One region of the Streptomyces sp. NPDC059649 genome, then DNA from elsewhere that is predicted to be linked to it. Evidence: riboswitches for the same ligand, from Rfam matches in the RefSeq annotation. Region 1 holds a riboswitch; each other region holds the start of a gene.
What was found. Region 1 has a riboswitch for thiamine pyrophosphate ahead of thiC (phosphomethylpyrimidine synthase ThiC). Riboswitches for the same ligand answer to the same signal wherever they lie in the genome.

Region 1 (3,270 bases):
AGGTCCGGGCGTCGGCTCATCGCCTGCGTCGCTTGCCGCGGCTGCCCCGATGGCCGGAGCTGGCGCGGGTGGTGGCTGCTGCTTGCCCTGGCGTCGCGGCCGTCCCCTGGGGCCCGTAGCTGTCCAGTGGGGCCACTGCACCCGGCGTCCCGGGGGCGTCCGGGGAGGCTGCTCTCGCCCGTGTGCCCGGGACGTCCCGTGAGGCTGCTCTCGCCCGTGTGACGGGCTGCTTGCGGTCGGCTGAGACGACGAGGGCTGCCAGGAGGGTCGTCAGGGGGACCGAGGCCACCAGGCCGATGCTGCCTACCAGGGTGCGGACGATCTCTTCGGCCACCACCTCGCTCGTGGCGACCGTGCTGACGCTGCTCTGTGCGATCGAAAACAGCAAAAGCAAAGGTAGGGCGGCGCCCGCGTAGGCGAGTACGAGGGTGTTGACGACGGACGCGATGTGATCCCGGCCGATCCGCATCGCGGCGCCGTACAGCTTCCGCCAGCCGGCCGACGGGTCCGCCTCGCGCAGTTCCCAGATCGCCGCGGTCTGGGTGACCGTCACATCGTCGAGGACGCCCAGCGATCCGATGATGATGCCCGCCAGCAGCAGTCCGTGGATCTCGATGTTCGGATAGAGGCCGTGCACCAGGCCCGTGGTGTCGTCCGTATTACCGGTCAGCAGCGCCCAGTTGATGAACACCGACCCCAGCAGCCCGATCAGCAGCAGCGACGCGAGCGTGCCGAGTACCGCGACCGAGGTGCGGGCCGTCAGGCCATGGCACATGTACAGCGCGATCAGCATGATCGCGCTGCCCCCGACCACCGCCACCACCAGCGGATCGGAGCCCTGGAGGATCGCCGGCAGGATGAACAGCGTCAGGACGACGAAGCTGGCCGCCAGTGCCACCAGCGCCAGCACCCCGCGCAGCCGTCCCACGACGACGACCGCCAGGGCGAAGATGCCCGCCAGTATCCACATCGGTACGGACCGGTCGACATCGCTGACCGAGTACTGGAGTTCCTTCGGCGCCTTGGGGGAGTACGCCACCACGACGTCCTGGCCGGTGGAGTAGTGCCGGAGGGCGTCCGGTGTCACCACCGTCTGGAAGGTGCGTCCGGCGTTCTCGCCCGTGGTGACCTTGATCGTCGCCTGCTGGCAGGGCTTTCCCTTGGCCGCTTCCCCGGTCGGCTGCTGCCCGGTCGGGGAGGGCGGTTGGGGCTGCTGTTCGGCATGCACATCCGCACAGTTCACCTCCGCCACTTTGATCACGCGGGCCCGTTCGGTGGGTTGGTCGAAGCCCACCCCGGACGGTTTGTGTGGTGGCGCGCCGCCCGGCCATAGTACGAACAGGCCGACCGTCACCGCGGCCGCGAACGGAATCAGCACCGCCGCGATCACCTTGCGCAGATGCCGGGAGACAGGCGCGGCCGGCCCATGCCCATGCCCATGGCTGTGCGACCCGTGCGCATGCCCGTGGCCATGGCTGAGGCTGTGACCATTGCCGCTGCCATGGCTCTGCCGATGCCCCTGCCCCTGCCCCTGCCCGTAACCATGGCCGTGCGCCTGCCCATCCCCGCCCCCAGGCTCGTACGGACCCGACTGCGGCCCCGACTGCGGACTCGACTGTGGAGCCGACCGCGGCCCCGACTGCGCGCCGAATTGCGGACCCGGCTGCGGACCGAGTTGCGGATGGGGCTGTGCGCCGGATCGCGGATCGGACTGAGGGTGCGGCTCGTGAGTGCTCACCGCCCGATCATTGCAAGACGTCGGGCTGCTGTCGGCACCCCGTTCCGACGGGCCCCCTGTTCACTCCGCGGCATCGGCCGCTACCGTGGTGCCACCTTTGCAATCGCGGGAGCTCGGAGCACCGGGCTGAGAGGGCGCTGACCTTCGTCCCAGCGGTGTTTCACGTGAAACACCGGCGGACGGATACCGCTGCGTCGACCGCCGAACCTGTTACCGGGTAATGCCGGCGTAGGGAGTTGGGTCTTATGACTCTGCAGGATGCACGCACGCCCGAAAGCGGAAGCAGTGCCAGCGGCGAGCCGAAGGAGATCGGCTGGCACAAGGGCTATGTCTCCGGATCGCGCCCGGACCTGCGGGTACCGGTCCGGCGAGTGCACCTCACCAACGGCAAGGACGTGACGCTCTACGACACGTCAGGGCCATATACCGACCCGAACATCGAAACCGACGTCCGCCGGGGCCTGGCGCCGCTGCGGGAGAACTGGATCATCGCTCGCGGCGACACCGAGGAGTACGCGGGACGGCCCATGCGGCCGGAGGACGACGGCCTCAAGCACACCTCGCCGCGCGGCGGACTCAAGAACCTCGACGCGGTCTTCCCCGGCCGCCCGCGCCAGCCGCGCCGCGGCCGTAACGGCGCCGCGGTCACCCAGCTCGCCTACGCGCGGCGCGGCGAGATCACCGCGGAGATGGAGTACGTCGCCCTCCGCGAGAACGTGAGCCCCGAGTTCGTACGCGACGAAATCGCGGCGGGGCGGGCGGTGCTGCCGGCCAACGTCAACCACCCGGAGATCGAGCCGATGATCATCGGCAAGAACTTCCTGGTGAAGGTGAACGCCAACATCGGTAATTCGGCGGTCACTTCCTCCATCGAGGAGGAGGTGGAGAAGATGACCTGGGCGACGCGCTGGGGTGCCGACACGGTCATGGACCTCTCCACCGGCCGCAACATCCACACCACCCGCGAGTGGGTGCTGCGCAACTCCCCCGTCCCGATCGGCACCGTCCCGCTCTACCAGGCGCTGGAGAAGGTCGACGGCAAGGCGGAGGAGCTGACCTGGGAGATCTACAAGGACACCGTCATCGAGCAGGCCGAACAGGGCGTGGACTACATGACGGTGCACGCCGGTGTGCTGCTCCGGTACGTCCCGCTCACCGCCCGCCGCAAGACCGGCATCGTCTCCCGCGGTGGCTCGATCATGGCCGCGTGGTGCCTGGCGCACCACAAGGAGTCCTTCCTCTACACGCACTTCGAGGAGCTCTGCGAGATCCTCGCCTCGTACGACGTGACCTATTCGCTCGGTGACGGCCTGCGCCCCGGCTCCATCGCGGACGCCAACGACGAGGCGCAGTTCGCGGAGCTGAAGACGCTGGGCGAGCTGAACACCATCGCCAAGCGGCACGGCGTACAGACGATGATCGAGGGCCCGGGACACGTCCCGATGCACAAGATCAAGGAGAACATCGACCTCCAGCAGGAGATCTGCGAGGAGGCCCCGTTCTACACGCTCGGCCCGCTGACCACCGACATC
Region 2 (3,270 bases), on a different contig from region 1:
TCGGTGGGCGGAGTGACGCGCGTGTCGGGGGAGAAATGGGGTTCGGGCATGCCGGTCAGCCTCCCTGGACGGCGGTGAGGACCTCGACGCGGTCGCCGTCGCCGAGCGGGGTGGCGGGCCACTGCGTGCGCGGCACCACGACCTCGTTGACCGCGGCGGCCACCCCGGACGGCGCCGAGGACAGGGTCGCGACGAGCCGGTCGAGGGTGAGTCCGCCGGGGATCTCGCGGGGTTCGCCGTTGACGGACACCGAGACGGTGGGGGCGGAGGTGCTCATACGGGCTGCTCCTGGAGGAGGCGGGGGCGCGTGGCCTCAGAGGCGGCGGTGAAGCGCGCGGGGCTGAAGGGGCGGGCCTCGTCGGGGAGGCTCCCGGTGGCCAGCAGTTCGGCCATCACGTCACCGGTGACCGGCGTCAGCAGCACACCGTTGCGGAAATGGCCGGTGGCCAGGTGGAGACCGGGCAGCCCGGTCGGGCCGAGCAGCGGGGCGTTGTCGGGGGAGCCCGGCCGCAGCCCGGCGCAGCTCTCCACGAGTGGCAGTTCGGTGATGCCGGGGACCAGCTCGTGGGCGTCCCGCAGCAGCTCGTAGACGCCGCCCGCGGTGACCGTGGTGTCCCAGCCCAGCTCCTCGCTGGTGGCGCCGACGACCAGCTCGCCGCTCTCCCGCGGCACCAGATAGAGCGGGTTGCCGCGGACGACGGCCCGTACGGTGCGCGACAGGAAGGCGGGGGAGCCGGCCGGCATGTCCGGCAGCCGCAGCCGCAGCACCTGGCCCTTGACCGGCCGCACCGGCGGCCGCACCTCCTCGGGCACCCCGGCCAGCCGGCCGCTGTAGCTGCCCGCCGCCAGTACGGTCTGGCCGGCCGACAGCCGTGTCCCGTCGGCGAGTTGGGCCCCGGTGGCCCGCCCGGCGTCGACCGTCAACCGCTCCGCGCGAGTGCGGTGGAAGACCACCCCGGCGCGTTCACAGGCCCCCAGCAGCGCGTGGGCCAGCCGGCGCGGGTCGACCTGGTGGTCGCCGTCCACCCGCAGCCCGCCGCGTACGCCCGGAGCCAGCATCGGCTCCAGACGGCGGCACTCCCGGCCCGTGAGCCACTGGGAGTCCAGTCCCGAACGGGTCTGCAGGGCGTGCAGTTCGCGCAGATGGGCCCGGTCGTCGGCGTCCAGGGCGACGGCCAGGGTGCCGCACCGCCGGTAGCCGGTCGGCTGCCCGCCGGCCTCCTCCAGCTCCTCGATGAACCGCGGATAGCGGCGTGCCGAGGCGAGGTTGAGGCCCAGCAGGGTCTGCTCGCCGTAGTGGAGCTCGGTGACCGCGGCCAGCATTCCGGCCGCGACGTACGCCGCGCCGCCGCCCGGCGCCGGATCGGCCACCGCGACGGTCAGCCCGCGGCCGGCCGCCCGCCAGGCGGTGACCAGCCCGATGATGCCGCCCCCGATGACGAGCACATCGGGGTGGCCTGTGGGTGGTGTGGCAGATGGATGCATGGGCGTCCAGCCCCTCCCTTCGCCGGCATGACCCGGATCAGGTTCGTACGGTCGGAGGCCGGCCAGCCTCCCTCTCAGCCCGGTACGCCGGGCTCCCGCGAGTGCGTGTACCCGTCACCCTAATACGGGGCCGCAACGGCCCGTAAGGGAGCGCGGGCCCGGCGCGGTGCCCCCGGGGGACCCGGACGACGGTCCGTGACGGTGTGTCAGAGATCTCCTTGCGCGCTGCTGCGAGCCGCGTCGCCGGCCGTCCTAGAGTGATCGGGTGAGCGAGCAGAGCAAGTCCTCCCAGGCCCCTGGCCACCCGCCGCGCGTGGTGATCGTCGGCGCCGGAATCGCGGGCGTGCAGACCGCGGTCGCCCTGCGGGAACAGGGCTGGCCCGGCACGATCACGCTGATCGGCGACGAGCCGCACCAGCCCTACGACCGCCCCCCGCTGTCCAAGGCGGTCCTGCTGGGCAAGGCCGACGGCTCCGCCTTCGACGTCGACTTCGCGGGGCTGGCCATCGACCTCCACCTCGGCCGCCGGGTCACCGCCCTGGTCCCGGAGGACCGCGTGGTCGAGACGGCCGAGGGCCCGGTGCCGTACGACCACGCGGTGATCGCCACCGGCGCCGACCCGATCACGCTGCCCGGCAGCGAGGGGCTGCCCGGCGTCCATCTGCTGCGCACCCTCGACGACGCCGAACGGCTGCGGCCGGTGCTCGCCGCCCAGCACGAGATCGTGGTCGTCGGGGCCGGCTGGATCGGCGCCGAATTCGCGACCGCGGCCCGCGAGGCGGGCTGCGCGGTCACCGTCGTCGAGGCCGCCGACCGCCCGCTGGCCGGCGCGCTGCCGCCCGAGGTCGCCGCCCACATGACCGGCTGGTACGCGGACGCCGGCGCCGAGCTGCGGCTCGGTGCCCGGGTCGCCTCCGTCACCTCCGGGGCGGTCACCCTCGCCGACGGCACGGTGCTGCCCGCCGACGCGGTGGTCGTCGGGATCGGCGCCCGCCCCGCCACCGCCTGGCTGGCTGGCTCGGGCGTCGAGGTCTCCGCCGAGGACGGCTCCGTGCTCGCCGACGAACAGCTGCGCGCCTCGGCGCCCGATGTGTACGCGGTCGGCGACTGCGCCTCCTTCCCCTCCACCCGTTACGGCACCCGTCTGCTGGTCCACCACTGGGACAACGCCCTCCAGGGCCCCCGCACGGTCGCCGAGAACATCGCCCGCGCCGGATCGGAGGGGCTGATCTACGACCCCGTCCCGTACTTCTGGTCCGAGCAGTTCGGCCGGTTCGTGCAGTACGTGGGCCACCACGTGGACTCCGACGAGCTGGTGTGGCGCGGCGATCCGTCCGGCGCCGCCTGGTCGGTGCTCTGGCTGCGCGGGGCCGGGGGGCCGGGCGAGGCACCGTCCGGGAGCCCGGCGGGCCGGCTGGTCGCGCTGCTCGCCGTCGGGCGCCCGCGGGACCTCGCCCAGGGGCGCAAGCTCATCGAGCGGGGCGTGGCCCTGGACCGGGAGCGGGCGGCGAACGCGGCGGTGCCGTTGAAGGCCGCGGCGCGGTGAACCGGCGGGTGCCGGAGACATCGGGGGCGGCGGGGGCACGGCAGGCGCACCGGCGGGCGCGCCCGCGGCGCGTCGTCACTCTCCGGTGTGCCGGAAACCCCTGATGGGGATGCCCGGCTACCGGCTGTCAGTGGGAGGTGGCAGGCTTGTCCTGTGACCGAGATTGACGCAAAGATCGATGGACTCGTTTCCGCCTGGCTCACCCTCCCCGACATCGCCGAACGGCTCGGCGTCGAGGT
Region 3 (3,270 bases), on a different contig from region 1:
CGTTCCGCGCCAAGCAGCTGTCGCAGCACTACTTCGCCCGCTACGCACACGACCCGGCGCAGTGGACCGACATCCCGGCGGCGGCCCGCGAGAAGCTGGCGAGCGAGCTGCTGCCGGACCTGATGACGGTCGTGCGGCACATCTCGTGCGACGACGACACCACCCGCAAGACGCTGTGGAAGCTGCACGACGGCACGCTCGTCGAGTCGGTCCTGATGCGGTACCCGGACCGGGTCACCATGTGCATCTCCTCGCAGGCCGGGTGCGGGATGAACTGCCCGTTCTGTGCGACCGGCCAGGCCGGGCTGGACCGTAATCTCTCGACGGCGGAGATCGTGCACCAGATCGTCGACGGGATGCGGGCGCTGCGCGACGGTGAGGTGCCGGGCGGCCCGGCGCGGCTGTCCAACATCGTCTTCATGGGCATGGGCGAGCCCCTGGCCAACTACAAGCGCGTGGTCGGCGCCATCCGCCGGCTGACCGACCCGGAGCCCGACGGACTGGGCCTGTCCCAGCGCGGCATCACCGTCTCCACGGTCGGCCTGGTGCCGGCGATGCTGCGGTTCGCCGACGAGGGCTTCAAATGCCGGCTCGCCGTCTCGCTGCACGCCCCGGACGACGAGCTGCGCGACACGCTCGTCCCCGTCAACACGCGCTGGAAGGTCCGCGAGGTGCTGGACGCGGCGTGGGAGTACGCCGAGAAGTCCGGCCGCCGGATCTCCATCGAGTACGCCCTGATCCGCGACATCAACGACCAGGCATGGCGCGGTGACCTCCTCGGACGGCTGCTCAAGGGCAAGCGGGTCCATGTGAACCTCATTCCGCTCAACCCGACCCCCGGGTCGAAGTGGACCGCCTCCCGCCCGGAGGACGAGCGGGCGTTCGTCCAGGCCATCGAGGCGCACGGGGTTCCGGTGACCGTCCGGGACACCCGCGGCCAGGAGATCGACGGAGCCTGCGGGCAGCTCGCCGCCTCGGAGCGCTGACCGCCCGCTGGTACTGTGTGATCGAACAAATGCACATTCCGACAGGGGAGCGCCACAGCGCTGAGAGTGCGGAAGCGTCGTAGACATACGGTGCCCGCAGACCCTTGAACCTCGCCCGGGTCATTCCGGGTAGGAAGTTCGGTCGTCACTCATGCTGTTGCGCCCCGCCCGGCGTCCCCTCCGTACGTCCCCGACGTCGAGAGCCGCGGACACCGGGCGGGGCCGCGTCTCTTCCTGGCCAGCCAGGAGGAAATCAGTGAGCACCACCAGCAGGATCACCGCGACAGCGCTCGCCGCCGCGGTCGGCATGACCACGCTTGCCGCGTGCGGCAGCTCGGGCGGCGGGAGCGCGGACGCCAAGACCGTCACGCTCGTCAGCCATGACTCGTTCTATGTCTCCAAGTCCGTCCTGGCCGCCTTCGAGAAGGAGAGCGGCTATAAGGTCAAGCAGGTCAAGGGTGGGGACGCCGGCAAGGCCGTCAACCAGGCGATCCTGTCCAAGGACAACCCCCAGGGCGATGTCTTCTTTGGTATCGACAACACTCTCCTTTCGCGAGGACTGAACGAGGGACTGTTCACCCCCTACAAGGCCAAGGGCCTGGAGAACGTCCCGGCCGCCCTGCAGCTCGACAAGGGCCGGCACCGTGTCACCCCGCTCGACTACGGCGACATCTGCGTCAACTACGACCGCGCCTACTTCACCAAGCACAAGATCGCGCCGCCGACCACCCTCGACGACCTGATCAAGCCGCAGTACAAGAACCTGCTCGTCACGGAGAACTCCGCCACCTCCTCTCCGGGGCTCGGCTTCCAGCTCGCCACCATCGCCAAGTACGGAAACAGCGGCTGGCAGAACTACTGGAAGAAGCTCAAGGCCAACGGCGTCGAGGTCGTCGACGGCTGGGAGCAGGCGTACAACGACCGCTTCTCGGGCTCCGCCGCAGGTGCCGGCAAGGGCGACAAGCCGCTGGTCGTCTCCTACGCCTCCAGCCCGCCGGCCGAGGTGCTCGGCAAGAAGCCCGCTCCCAAGGAGGCCCCGACCGGGGTGGCGACCGGCACCTGCTTCCGGCAGATCGAATTCGGTGGTCTGCTCAAGGGCGCGAAGAACGAGAAGGGCGGCAAGGCGCTCCTGGACTTCCTGCTGAGCAAGAAGTTCCAGGAGGACGAACCGCTGCAGATGTTCGTCAACCCGGCGCGCAAGGACGCCAAGGTGCCCGAGCTGTTCACCAAGTACGGCACCAAGATCGACAAGCCGACGACGCTGCCGCCGGAGACGATCACCAAGAACCGTGAACAGTGGATCAAGCAGTGGTCCTCGCTCGTTCTGAAGTAGTCCACACCCCGCGGCGCGCGCGCCCCGCGCGGGGAACGGCGGTGCGGCTCGGCCTGATGGCGGTGCCGCTCGCCTTCTTCGCGCTGTTCTTCGCCTATCCGGTGGCCGCCATCGTCGGACGAGGGCTGAAGGACGGCGGACAGTGGCAGCTCGGCCGGCTGGGAGCCGTGCTGACCGACCCGGACATCGTCCACGTGCTGTGGTTCACCGTCTGGCAGGCAGCGGCCTCCACCGGCCTGACGCTGCTGATCGCGCTGCCCGGCGCCTACGTCTTCGCCCGCTTCGACTTCCCCGGCAAACAGCTGCTGCGTGCGGTGGTTGCGGTGCCGTTCGTGCTGCCGACCGTCGTCGTCGGCTCGGCCTTCCTGGCCCTCGTCGGCCGTGGAGGGCTGCTGGACGAACTGTCGGGCCTGCGCCTGGACACCTCGGTGTGGGCGATTCTGCTCGCCCACATCTTCTTCAACTACGCGGTGGTCGTACGGACCGTCGGCGGGCTCTGGGCGCAACTCGATCCGCGTCAGGAAGAGGCCGCGCGGGTACTGGGCGCCGGGCGATTCGCGGCCTGGCGCAGGGTGACGCTGCCCGCACTGGGTCCGGCCGTCGCGGCGGCCGCACTGATGGTCTTCCTCTTCACCTTCACCTCCTTCGGCGTCGTACAGATCCTGGGCGGCCCCACCTTCTCGACGCTGGAGGTGGAGATCTACCGGCAGACCGCGGACTTCCTGGACCTGCCGACAGCCGCGGTCCTGACCATGATCCAGTTCGCGGCCGTACTGGGCGTCCTCGCGCTGCACGCCTGGACGGTGCGCCGACGGGAGACCGCACTCCGGCTGGTGGACGCCTCGCAGACCGCCCGTTGCCCGCGCGGTGCCGGCCAATGGGCCCTGCTGTGGGGCAACCTCCTGGTCATCACCGTGCTGCTCGTCGTCCCCCTGGTCGTGCTCGTCGAGC

Region 2: another riboswitch for thiamine pyrophosphate. It lies ahead of thiO (glycine oxidase ThiO); the one in region 1 lies ahead of thiC (phosphomethylpyrimidine synthase ThiC).
Region 3: another riboswitch for thiamine pyrophosphate. It lies ahead of ACFV1J_RS29185 (thiamine ABC transporter substrate binding subunit); the one in region 1 lies ahead of thiC (phosphomethylpyrimidine synthase ThiC).

Annotation. Positions count from the first base shown of each region.
Region 1 covers NZ_JBHWDV010000003.1:233,142-236,411, reverse strand. The annotation lists gene ACFV1J_RS06875 (YibE/F family protein) at 17-1,738, opposite strand; TPP riboswitch at 1,834-1,990, shown strand; gene thiC (phosphomethylpyrimidine synthase ThiC) at 1,984-3,270, shown strand, end outside.
Region 2 covers NZ_JBHWDV010000080.1:1,031-4,300, forward strand. The annotation lists gene ACFV1J_RS37900 (thiazole synthase) at 1-50, opposite strand, end outside; gene thiS (sulfur carrier protein ThiS) at 56-277, opposite strand; gene thiO (glycine oxidase ThiO) at 274-1,485, opposite strand; TPP riboswitch at 1,483-1,594, opposite strand; gene ACFV1J_RS37915 (NAD(P)/FAD-dependent oxidoreductase) at 1,751-3,031, shown strand; gene ACFV1J_RS37920 (Rv2175c family DNA-binding protein) at 3,185-3,270, shown strand, end outside.
Region 3 covers NZ_JBHWDV010000036.1:44,075-47,344, reverse strand. The annotation lists gene rlmN (23S rRNA (adenine(2503)-C(2))-methyltransferase RlmN) at 1-986, shown strand, start outside; TPP riboswitch at 1,020-1,140, shown strand; gene ACFV1J_RS29185 (thiamine ABC transporter substrate binding subunit) at 1,243-2,319, shown strand; gene ACFV1J_RS29180 (ABC transporter permease) at 2,295-3,270, shown strand, end outside.